One region of the Methylobacterium sp. ap11 genome, then DNA from elsewhere that is predicted to be linked to it. Evidence: predicted binding sites of a transcription regulator. Region 1 holds the regulator's gene; the other holds the start of a gene.
The links. The regulator LexA, encoded in region 1, represses DNA repair genes until DNA is damaged. The targets are predictions, from matches to a motif close to TGTTCNNNNTGTGTTCNG.
Positions count from the first base shown of each region.

Region 2: recA (recombinase RecA) is a predicted target of LexA. The motif match lies at 4,523-4,540, and genes of this name have one in related genera.

Region 1 covers NZ_FOEB01000002.1:120,181-126,268, reverse strand. The annotation lists gene BMX97_RS03090 (DUF7986 domain-containing protein) at 1-275, opposite strand, end outside; gene BMX97_RS03080 (DUF429 domain-containing protein) at 597-1,457, opposite strand; gene BMX97_RS03075 (DUF4357 domain-containing protein) at 1,454-1,837, opposite strand; gene lexA (transcriptional repressor LexA) at 2,013-2,753, opposite strand; gene BMX97_RS03065 (hypothetical protein) at 3,571-3,777, opposite strand; gene glyS (glycine--tRNA ligase subunit beta) at 3,961-6,088, opposite strand, start outside.
Region 2 covers NZ_FOEB01000005.1:172,069-178,156, forward strand. The annotation lists gene flhB (flagellar biosynthesis protein FlhB) at 1-951, shown strand, start outside; gene BMX97_RS09265 (cell cycle histidine kinase CckA) at 1,108-3,696, shown strand; gene BMX97_RS32010 (hypothetical protein) at 3,770-4,012, shown strand; gene BMX97_RS32775 (PIN domain-containing protein) at 4,299-4,487, shown strand; gene recA (recombinase RecA) at 4,599-5,690, shown strand; gene BMX97_RS09285 (MAPEG family protein) at 5,865-6,088, opposite strand, start outside.

The DNA of each region.
Region 1 (6,088 bases):
GGGTCGAGAGCGGCGAGGCGATCGCGCAGGAAGCCGTCGAAGACGCGCCGGCCGCGCTGGTTGGGCTCGAACAGCGCCACGTCGCAGAGCATATTGAGGACCGTGTCGTCCGCGAGGTGCGCCTCGTCGAGGAGGCCGAGATGCTTGGCGGCCCGGTTGAGGTCGGGCTTCCTGCAGGCATCCACGGCCTGCGCGAGGACGGCCTGGATCGCGCACCGGATCGGCCGATACTGGGCAAGGATGGTGCCCCGGGCTGTCGCCTTCTCGCCGGTCATGATCGTTCTCCCGCCCGCCAGGAGATAGGTCGCATGGAGAATATTCGGGAGCGGGCATCACCTAGGCCGGCGCCCGGGACAACGACTATCTCGACCTCGTCGAGCCGGCCTTCATCGCCTCCGGGCCGAACGGAGCGGACAGGTTCCGCTTCGGCGCCGTCGCCGCAAGCCTCGACGGCGCCTGCAGCCGAACCGATGTCGACTTCCGCTTCCAGGGCTCGGACGAGGGCGACGAGGTGTTCGGCGACGGCTGGGCCGAGTGCGACGGTGCCGACACGATCCACGGCGAGATCGCCTTGCGGAACGGCGACGAGACCACCTTCAAGGCCCGCCGCTGGCCGAGGCCGTGACGCGGCGCTCGGGGTCGACCGGAACGGCGCAAGCCTTGGCGGCAGTCTCGAGCCGCGTTCGCACCGACGGGCTTGCCGGCGCCACCATGTAGCCCGCGATGCGGTCGCCGATCATGATCGAGCTGTGACGTGGCTGGACGAGCCAGTGCAGCCCGATGAGGGCGCAGAGCACCGCGTCGAGCCGGTCCTGGTCGGCCTTGCGCGGGGTTGCGATCCGCGCCAGGTCGTCGGCCCAGTCCGCGAGCCCGGCGATCCTGGACTCGACCGCTTGCCGCCGCACCGCCGCGATCACCGCCTGCCAGCCCGCCAGCGTGAAGGTCTTGCGGCGGGCCGGGTTGTAGCGCGGTCCGCGCAGGCGGCCGTCGAAGGCGGGATCGAGGGACGGCATCGCCAGGGCGGGAAAGACCTCCATCAGGTAGAGGCCGCGGATGGCCTCCCGCGAGGCCTCCGGATCCTCCGTCGCGCCGAGCCGCTCCTTGAAGCGCCAGAGCGGGGCCGCGTCGTCGAACATCCCGGCCTTCCCGCGGTTCGCCGGCTGCACGCCGCCGCCGAGCCAGGAGATCAGGGAGGCCGCGACCCGATCGACCGGGCGCATCCCGGTCGCGTTCGGAACCAGGGTCGGCTGGTCGAGGGCGACGAGGCGCAAGTCGCTGATGGCGCTCTCCGCCTCGATCGCCGCGCGAGCCTCGTCGAACGAGGCGAGGCGCGGCGGCACGAGGGTGCGGCGGCCGGCCCGGTCGATGCGAATCGTGCAGATCGCACCCGGCGCACGAGGGTTGTCGGTCCAGGCCGAATCGAACCCGATAATGCTGGTCGTCCCGACCACGCTCACGGGCCGGCACTCCGCATGAGCATGGACCCCTCACCCAGCACATCGTGTTCGCGAAACCCGTCACCGAGCCGCTTCCGGTCCGTGACCCTGATCGAGTCACCAGGCCCTGTCGAGCTGCAGCCCTCGACCAGCGCCGAGGCCGGCGAGGGACTCGTGAAGAAAATGTCCTTGGTCAAGCTCAGGCAGCCGCCCTGCGGCGCGAGGGCGTTCTCGCCGGCGAACTGCTCGCGCAACTTGCCGAGGTTCACTGGCAAGCCGTCGGTCGTGGTCGGGCTGACGAGCGAGCCGGCGCGGAGCACGTCGCCGCCGCCGATCATGTCGAGATAGGCCTTGTGGGTTTCGCTGCGCGGTCGTGCGGTCGCATAGAAGCTCTGCCGCACGGGCGCCCGAACTGGCGCCATGGGCACGCCCGCCGGAGCTGCGGACCGGATCAGGCCCGCAGAACATGGCGGCGTGCCACATGTTTTTCCGGAAGCGTCGCTCCCCCTCTTCCGGCCTGCTTCGCAGGCCACCCTCCCGTGCGGGGGGTCGGGCGAAGGCGCTCCCCGCGCGAACTCAGTACTTCCGCACCAGGCTCACCAGCCGGCCCTGGATCCGCACCCGATCCGGCCCGAGCACCCGGGTCTCGTAGGCCGGGTTGGCGGCCTCGAGCGCGATCGACGAGCCTCGGCGCCGCAGGCGCTTCAAGGTCGCCTCTTCGTCGTCGATCAGCGCCACGATGATGTCGCCGGTATTGGCGGTCTCCTGGCGGCGGATCACCACGAGGTCGCCGTCGAGGATGCCGGCCTCGATCATCGAGTCGCCGCGCACCTCCAGGGCGTAGTGCTCGCCGCTGGCCAGGAAGTCCGGCGACATCGCCACCGTGCGGCTCTGGCTCTGGATCGCCGAGATCGGCGTACCGGCGGCGATCCGGCCCATCACCGGTACGCTGACCGAGTGGCCGTTCTCATCCGAGGCCGTCGCCATGGCGGGGATGCCGGCTTGCCGCTTCGGCTCGTGGGCGCGCCCGCCCTCGACGACGCTCGGGTTGAACCGCACCACCTCGGCCCCGGCCGCGGGAGCCGTCGCCGGCCCCGTCACCGTATCGGGGATGCGGATCACCTCGATCGCCCGGGCCCGGTTCGGCAGACGGCGCAGGAAGCCGCGCTCCTCCAGGGCGGTGATCAGGCGGTGGATGCCCGATTTCGACTTCAGGTCGAGGGCGTCCTTCATCTCGTCGAAGGACGGGGGGACACCCGTCTCGCGCATTCTCTGCTGAATGAAGCGGAGCAGGTCCAACTGCTTACGCGTGAGCATGTGACTCTCTCATCCCCGCGCTGCCGCGCTCCGGAAACAAATCGCGAACATGGTAAGCGTTCCGCAAGTGTTCCGCAAGCGGCTTTGAAAAAACGGGATGTTGGGGCGGAAGAAGCCGAGTACCACGCGCCATCGGACGCGGCTCCAGGGTCCAGACTCAGCATCGCCTCTCGCGGCTGGACAAGAACCCGGCCGTGCGGGCGTTCATCGCGGATCGTCTCGGCACCGACGACGTCGAAACCATACGCCGTGCGGCGATTGTCCGGTTCGAAGAGGAAAGCGTGCCTTCGCGCTCCGCCACGAACCCTTTCGCGATCAGACGACGCGCGGCCGGCGCCCGGACCGGCCACCGAAAGCGCAACCGGACAACGCCCCGACCACCCCGATCCGACCGGCGGGACCACAGATCATTCCGCTCGATCCCGGAATTCCTTCGCCAGTTATTGATCACCACCGCCAGAGAGCCGTGACGGGTACGGGAGCGTCGAGGTTACCGTCCGGGAGACTCGCGCCCATCTCGGCGTCGAGACCCAGCGCCAGTGGTCGGGCCGGGTGATCGCCCGCACCACCCCTGCCTGCTCGCCCTGCTCTCCGCAATCTCCTGTCGGCAGCGCGTCGGCCCGCTCGCGAACGCCGCAAGGCGGTGCAGGCCGCCCGGTACCCGAAGGCGCAACCCGCCCTCCCGGATACGCTCGCTGGCGTGAGCGCGTTTTGGCGACATCCCGGCTCCAGCGGCACAGAACGAAACCGTGCTTCGCCCCTGCCGCCGCCCGGGGCCCGCCCTCCCTGCAACGCAGCCTGAAGGCCAAAGTCGAGCTTAGTGCCCGCCCTCGTGGCCGTGGCTGGTGCCGATCACGCAGAGCGCCAGACCGGCGATACCGCCGATCGTGCCAAGCGGGGTCTGGTAGCGCCAGGAGGCGTAGTAGCCGGCACTGCCGATCACGACCCCGAGCAGGGTGAGCACGATGCCGCGGGCCGAGACTCCCGGCTTGTCCCGGTGCGGTCGGATGGCGTTCTGGTGCATCGCAGTCAAAGTCCCTCGCCGCACCGTGTCGATCCGCCGGCCCCCGGGGGGACCGCGGGAGCCGGGGGGCGGCCGCCCTCTCCCGCCGGGGAAACGCGGGAGACGCGGATTGGCTCACGGCGCCGGATCGACGGCCGGACGCGCGCGGCCGGGCTTACGGGAGAGCCCGGTCGCGCGTTGCGCTCAGCGGCCCTCGCCGCCGATGCGGGAGAAGTCCGCGACCTCCCGGGTCGCCGCCCGGAGCGCGTTGAGGAGCGCTAGGCGGTTGGCGCGCAGGGCCGGCTCGTCGGCGTTCACCGTCACCTTGTCGAAGAAGGCGTCGACCGGCGCACGCAGGGTCGAGAGCGCCCGCATCGCCCCCTCGAAATCCTCCACCGCCACGGCCTTGCCCGCCTCGGCGCCGGCCATCCGCAGGGCCTCGGCCAGGGCCGATTCCTCGGGCAGGCGCAGGAGGCTCTGGTCCGGCGCCGCATCGTAAGCGCGACCGTCCTTCTTCTCCTCGATCCGCAGGATGTTGGCGGCGCGACGGGAGCCGGCGAGCAGGTTCTTGCCGTCCTCGGTGTCGAGGAAGCGGCCGAGCGCCTCGACCCGGCGCACCACCATCAGGAGGTCGTCCTGCCCGGGCAGCGCGAAGACGGCGTCGATCAGGTCGTGGCGGGCGCCTTGGTCGCGCAGGTAGACCTTCAGCCGGTCAACGAAAAACGAAAAAAGGCTCTCACAAACCTCACGCGACTGTTTATCGATTTTTTCGTACTTACCCAAGCTTTTTCCGAAATAATCGTCATCAATAGCAGATTTGGCCACCTCATAGGACGGCTCACTTAAATCCATGCCTGCAATTGCAGAAAGGGCTTTCAATCTTGCGGCCGAATCATATTTTCGTGCGATTTCCAATGCGACGGGCATATGTGCGGCGCGGACGATGTAATCCAACCGCATTTTTATATTATTTTCGAGTAGGAGGCGAATTACACCTAGCGCCGCCCGCCGCAGGGCATACGGATCCTTACTGCCAGTAGGCTTCTCATCGATTTCCCAGAAACCTGCAAGCGTATCGAGCTTGTCGGCGAGCGCCACCGCCACCGAGACCGGCTCGGACGGCACCCGGTCGCTGGGCCCGAGCGGCTTGTAATGATCCTCGATCGCGGCGGCGACCGCCGGGTCCTCGCCCTGCTCGGCGGCGTAGTAGCGGCCCATCAGGCCCTGCAGCTCCGGGAACTCGCCGACCATCTCGGTGACGAGGTCGGCCTTGGCAAGCCGCGCCGCCCGCTCGGCGAGATCCGGGTCGGCCCCGACGACCGGCGCCAGCGCCCGGGCGAGGGCCGCGATCCGCTCGACGCGCCTGGCCTGGGTGCCGAGCTTCTCGTGGAACACGATGTTGCCGAGCTTCGGCAGCCGGTCTTCCAGACGGGTCTTGCGGTCGGTCTCCCAGAAGAACGCCGCGTCGGAGAGGCGCGCGCGCACCACCCGCTCGTTGCCGGCGACGATCGCGGCACCGCCGTCGGAGGCCACCAGGTTCGAGACCAGGATGAAGGCGTTGGCCAGGCGCTCGCGCCCGTCCGGGCCGGGCGCGCCGCGAAGCACGAAGCACTTCTGGTTCGCCCGGATGGTCGCGCGGATCACCTCCGGGGGGATGGCGAGGAAGCGCTCGTCGAAGGCGCCCATCAGGGTCACCGGCCACTCGACGAGGCCGGCCACCTCCTCCAGCAGACCCTCGTCCTCGACGAGGTCGAGGCCGCGCGCGAAGGCGAGGTCGCGGGCGTCGTGCAGGATGATGTCCTTGCGCCGGTCGGCGTCGAGCACCACGAAGGCCCGCTCCAGGGCCGGCAGGTAATCGGCGAAGCGGCGCACCTCGATCGCCTGCGGCGCCAGGAAGCGGTGGCCGCGGGTGGTGAACCCGACCTCGACCCCGTCGATGGCGAAGGGGACCAACTCGGGCGTCTCGGTCTCGGGACCGAAGCTCGCGACGATCGAGTGCAGCGGACGGACCCAGCGGAGCGAGCCCGGCTCGCGCGAGGCCGCGCCCCAGCGCATCGATTTCGGCCAGGGGAAGCTCTTGACGATCGCCGGGATGATCTCGGCCAGCACTTCGATGGTCTCGCGGCCGGGCCGCTCGATCACCGCGACGTAGAACTCGCCCTTCTTCGGGTCGGAAACGACCTTGGCCTCGTCGAGGCTGGCGAGGCCGGCGCTCTTCAGGAAGCCCTGGACGGCGCCCTCGGGAGCGCCGACGCGGGGCCCTTTGCGCTCCTCGCGCACGTCCTGGCCGCGGGCCGGCAGACCGGCGACGTGGAGGGCGAGGCGGCGGGGC
Region 2 (6,088 bases), on a different contig from region 1:
ATGCTCGGCACCTTCACGCTGGTGCTCGTCCTGGCCGGGCCCGCCCTCGCCCGCGGCCTGCTGGTCGATCTGCGCGGCCTGCTGATCCACCTGCACGACGTGCCCTCGGATCCAGCCTCCTACATGGCCTTCGGCCGCCGCGCCCTCGTCGCCGCGGGCCTCGCCCTGGCGATCCCGGTCGGGGCCGTGCTGGCGGCCGGCGTGATCGGCGGCCTCGTCCAGCACCCCCTGGTCTGGACCACCGAGATGCTGGGGGCGAAGTGGTCCCGCGTCTCGCCGATGGCCGGCCTGTCGCGGATGTTCGGCCCGGAGGCGTGGTTCCAGTTCGCCAAGGGCCTGGTGAAGATCCTGCTCGTCGGCATCGCCGCCGGCTTCGTGCTGTGGAGCGACCGCGACCGGCTCGAGGTCTTCGCCCGGCTCGAGCCGCCGGCTTTGCTCCAGGGCACCCTCTCGCTCTGCCTGCGGCTGATGGGCGCGGTGCTCGCCACCTACGTGGTCGTCACCGTCGGCGACGCGCTCTACCAGCGCTACCGCTGGCGGGCGCGCCACCGGATGTCGAAGCAGGAACTGAAGGACGAGCACAAGGAGCAGGACGGCAACCCGGAGGTGAAGGGCCGGATGCGCCGGATCCGCGCCCAGCGGGTCCGGACCCGGATGATGGCGGCGGTGCCGAGCGCCAGCGTGATCGTCACCAACCCGACCCACTACGCGGTGGCCCTGCGCTACGAGGCCGGCATGGCCGCGCCGGTCTGCGTCGCCAAGGGCGTCGACGCGCTCGCCCTGCGCATCCGCGAGGTCGCGGGCGAGCACGGCGTGCCGGTGGTCGAGAATCCGCCGCTGGCGCGCGCGCTCCATGCCACCGTCGAGATCGACGCCGCGGTGCCGCCCGAGCACTATCGCGCGGTGGCCGAGGTGATCGGCTACGTGATGCGCCTGCGCCGGCGCCACTGATTCGTCCGGGTGGGCGCCCGGAACGAACCGGGTTCATTCCACGGAAACGCCGCGCCTGCTAGGGAACGGCCGAGAGACAGGTCCGCCCGCCCGCGGACCGCGCGAAGGATCGGGGCCCGGCCGCGGGTGCGGGCCCCCGGGGAGTGTCGAGGCGACATGCCGGAGTTGAGCCCATCCGCGGCTGAGACCGCCCTCGACCGCTCCGAGCGGCCCGGCCGGGTCAGCCTGCTCCTGCTGCTGGCCGGCCTCCTCGTCGGCGCGGCGGTGGGCCTGAGCTTCGTCGCCAACGAGCAGGCGCAGCCGATCATCCTCGGCCTCCTGGCGCTGCTCGCCATGGCGGGCGTGTTCTGCCTGTTCGCCTTCGCGATCGGGGCGATCCAGCTCACCGGCCAGGGCACCCGCAACGACGTGACGAAGGCGGTGGTCGACGCCGCGCCCGACGGCATGATCGCCGTGGAGGAGGGCGGCCGGCCGATCTACGCCAACGCCGCCTATCTCCAGCTCGCCGGCAGCGACACCTTCACCAACCTGCGGCCCGTCGAGCGGGTCTTCGTCGGCTCGCCCGAGGTCTCCGAGGCGGTCTACCGCCTGGCGCAGGCCGCCCGCGAGGGCCGCTCGCTGTCGGAGGAGATCCGCATGGCGCCGCCGCCCGGCGGCACGGCGGAGCGCGACTTCGCGTGGTTCCGCATCGGCGTGCGGCCGCTGCCGCTGCCGCGCCGGCCGGTCTCGCTGTGGAGCGTCGCCGACATCACCCACGAGCGCGAGCGCCAGGAGAACGTCTTCCAGGAGCTCCAGCACGCGATCGACTACCTCGACCACGCGCCGGCGGGCTTCATGGCGGTCGATCCCAAGGGCTCGGTCGTCTACATGAACGCGACGCTGGCGGCCTGGCTCGGCCACGACCTCGCCCAGGTCGGCTCGGGGGGCTTGCGCCTCTCCGAGATCCTGCCCGACGACCTCGGCCCGGTGCTGATCGGCGGCAGGGGCGAGCCCGGCGAGGTCCGCACCGACCGGTTCGACCTGGATCTGCGCCGGCGCAACGGCCACCCGCTCTCGGCCCGGCTCTACCACCGCGTCGCCTACGGCCAGGACGGGAGGCCGGGCGATTCCCGCACCCTCGTGCTCAACCGTTCGGCCGGCGAGGAGAGCAGCGACGATCCCGGCCAGGCGGCCGAGCTGCGCTTCGACCGCTTCTTCAACACCAGCCCGGTCGCGGTGGCGACGCTCGCCGCCGACGGGCGGCTGGTGCGCGCCAACGCCTCCTTCGCGCGCCTGTTCGGCACCCTGCCGCGCACCGGTGACGGCAGCGAGGCGGGTCCCCCGGTGCGCGACTTCGTGGTCGAACGCGATCGCCACGTGATCGAGGCCGCCGCGCGCGCCGCCGCCGAGGGGCGGGGCGACGTGCCGCCGGTCGAGATCGGCGTCTCGGCGCCGGTCAACCGCTCGGCCCGGATCTGGCTCAGCCCCGCCGGCACCGCCGGCGGCGCGGAGGGCGCGGTGATCCTCTATGCCCTGGACACCACGGCCCAGCACCAGCTCCAGCAGCAGGTGAACCAGGCCCAGAAGATGGAGATGGTCGGCCAGCTCGCCGGCGGCATCGCGCACGACTTCAACAACGTGCTCCAGGCGATCATCGGCTACTCGGACCTGCTGCTGGCGAGCCACCGGCCGGCCGATCCGGCGTTCCAGGATATCATGCAGATCAAGCAGAACGCCAACCGGGCCGCGAGCCTGGTGCGGCAGCTGCTGGCCTTCTCGCGCCGCCAGACCCTGCGGCCGGAGGTGATCCACCTCGGCGAGGCGCTCTCCGACCTGACCCTCCTCCTGAAGCGCCTGCTCGGCGAGCGGGTCGAGCTCGACCTCAAGCACGGCCGCGACCTCTGGCCGGTCAAGGCCGACGTCAACCAGTTCGAGCAGGTGATCGTGAACCTCGCGGTCAACGCCCGCGACGCGATGCCGGAGGGCGGGCGCCTGCTGATCCGCACCGCCAACATGACCGCGGAAGCCGTCGGGGCGCTTCGCCTCAACGGCCTGCCGGGCGCCGACCACGTCCTCATCGAGGTCAGCGACACCGGCACCGGCATGACCCCGGAGGTGATGGAGAAGATCTTCGAGCCGTTCTTCACCACCAAGGAGGTCAACAAGGGCACGGGCCTCGGCCTCTCGACGGTGTTCGGCATCGTCAAGCAGTCCGGCGGCTACATCGACGTGCGCTCCACCATCGGCCAGGGGACGGTCTTCGCCATCTACCTGCCGCGCCACGTCCCGGTGCCGGAGGCCGAGGCGCCCGAGGCGCTGCCCGACACCGCCCCGGTCGCGCCGGGCGCCGCCCCGGCCGCGGCGGAGACCTCGAAGGCGCCCGCCCGCGACCTCACCGGCCAGGGCACGATCCTGCTCGTCGAGGACGAGGATCCGGTCCGCGCGGTCAACGCCCGGGCGCTCACCGCCCGCGGCTACACCGTGCTCGAGGCCGCCTCCGGCCTCGAGGCCCTGCAGATCATGGAGGAGCGCGACGTCCCGGTCGACCTCGTCGTCTCCGACGTGGTGATGCCCGAGATGGACGGCCCGACCCTGCTGCGCGAGCTGCGCAAGGGCCACCCTTCGCTCAAGGTGATCTTCGTCTCCGGCTATGCCGAGGACGCTTTCCGCAAGAACCTGCCCTCCGGCGAGGAGTTCAACTTCCTGCCCAAGCCCTTCAGCCTCAAGCAGCTCGTCGAGACGGTGAAGACCACGATTGCCGGGTGAGGGCGCTCGGATCGCCCTCCTTGTGGCCGCCACCCGCCGGACTTACATCCATGTGGGTAACGAGGCGGCGGCCATGAAGAGCGCGATCAGCATGCGCGAACTCCAGAAGATGTCGGCCGGCGCGATCCAGGCGCTGCCGCATCCGGTGCCGATCAAGAACGGCACTGCCACCGTCGGCGTCCTGCTGCCGATCCACAGTGTGTCTCCGGAAACTATGCGCAAGGTGCTGGCCGACATCGATGCGGCGGCCACTCGGCGGACACCGGAGGAGAATGCCGCAATCGATCGGTTGCTGGCGGAGCGCGGCATCGAATAACGATCTGATCGATCATCCCCTTGGGAACGCCGCGTCCTCCCTCCCCCGTCATCGTCATCGATACCAACATCATCCTGGGAGTCGTCCTCGGACGACGGTCCCGCCCTGTCTTCGAAGCCGTCCAAGCATGCCCAAAGCTCGTCTCGTCGGTTCGTACTGCCGACGAGGTTCTCGGCGTGCTGCGCGACCTACCAGGCGTGCGGGAGGAAACGATGGCGAAGGCGGAAGCGCTCCTGAGCAGCCTCACGATGGTCGAGGCCGATGCTTATGCCGCACAAATGCCCGAGTGCCCGAGGCGGTCCGCGTCCTCACCGAAGCCGTCGCGTCCCGCAACGGATCGACGTCCGATGCGTATCTTCTCGCCTGCGCCTGGCTCCTCGACGCCGACATCTGGAGCCACGACCGCGACTTCGCCGGGACCGGATGGCCGTCCTGGTCGAACGCCAACCTGCTGCGCGCCCTCGGCGACGCCTGATCCACCGGCAATCCTCCCTTTCCCTCTTGCCGAATGAGAACAAAACAGGTACATAAGCCCCAGCCGCGCGATTGAGACTTGTCGCCCCTCCTGCCATAAGGACCCGCCGAGATGGCTCAGCCCCAGATGCGACTGGTGGAAAACCCGACCATGGACAAAGACAAGTCGAAGGCGATCGACGCCGCCCTCGCCCAGATCGAGCGCGCCTTCGGCAAGGGCTCGATCATGCGGCTCGGCAAGGGCGACAAGGTGCAGGAGGTCGAGGTCGTCTCGACCGGCTCGCTGGGCCTCGACATCGCGCTCGGCGTCGGCGGCCTGCCGCGCGGCCGCGTGATCGAGATCTACGGGCCGGAATCCTCCGGCAAGACCACGCTCGCCCTCCACACCATCGCCGAGGCCCAGAAGAAGGGCGGCGTCTGCGCCTTCGTGGATGCCGAGCACGCCCTCGACCCGGTCTATGCCCGCAAGCTCGGCGTCAACCTCGACGACCTCCTGATCTCGCAGCCCGATACCGGCGAGCAGGCCCTCGAGATCACCGACACCCTGGTGCGCTCCGGCGCCATCGACATCCTGGTGGTCGATTCGGTGGCCGCGCTGACCCCGCGGGCCGAGATCGAGGGCGAGATGGGCGACCAGCAGCCGGGCCTCCAGGCCCGCCTGATGAGCCAGGCCCTGCGCAAGCTCACCGGCTCGATCTCGCGCTCGAACTGCATGGTCATCTTCATCAACCAGATCCGGATGAAGATCGGCGTGATGTACGGCAGCCCCGAGACCACGACGGGCGGCAACGCCCTGAAGTTCTACGCCTCGGTGCGTCTCGACATCCGCCGCATCTCGACCCTCAAGGACCGCGACCAGCCGATCGGCAACAGCGTCCGGGTCAAGGTGGTCAAGAACAAGGTGGCGCCGCCGTTCAAGCAGGTCGAGTTCGACATCATGTTCGGCGAGGGCGTGTCGAAGGTCGGCGAGCTGATCGACCTCGGCGTCAAGGCCGGCATCGTCGAGAAGTCGGGCGCCTGGTTCTCCTACGACAGCCAGCGCCTCGGCCAGGGCCGCGAGAACTCGAAGGGCTTCCTGCGCGACAACCCCGACATCGCCAACAAGATCGAGGCCTCGATCCGGCAGAATTCAGGCCTCGTCGCCGACAAGATCCTGGAGAACGCCACGCCGACGGCGGACGACCTCGACGAGGGGTCTGCCTGATCCGATCGATCGGTTCCAGGGACGTAAGGGGCCGCCGCGCGACGAGCGCGGCGGCCCTTTTTCCGTTCTACGGGACTGTAAAGAACCCGAAAAAGGCGCGGGCATCCCCCTCTCCCCGCGGGCGGGGAGAGAGGAAACCCGCGCCTCGATCGGCTGCCGGAAGACCTGCTCATGTTACGGGGCGCCCGGACCGGCCCAGCCGAACAGCCCGGCAAACACGAAGCCGATGCCGACGATCGCCACGCCCCAGACCGGCGTACGGATCCACGGGATGCCGAAGCCGTAGATCGGCAGGTAGAGGAGCCGGGCCCAGAAGTAGAGCTGTGCCCCCCACGCCACCGCGCCGCCCTGACGGCCCGAGACGGCTGCCGCCAGCACCAGGGCGGCGAAGAGCGGGA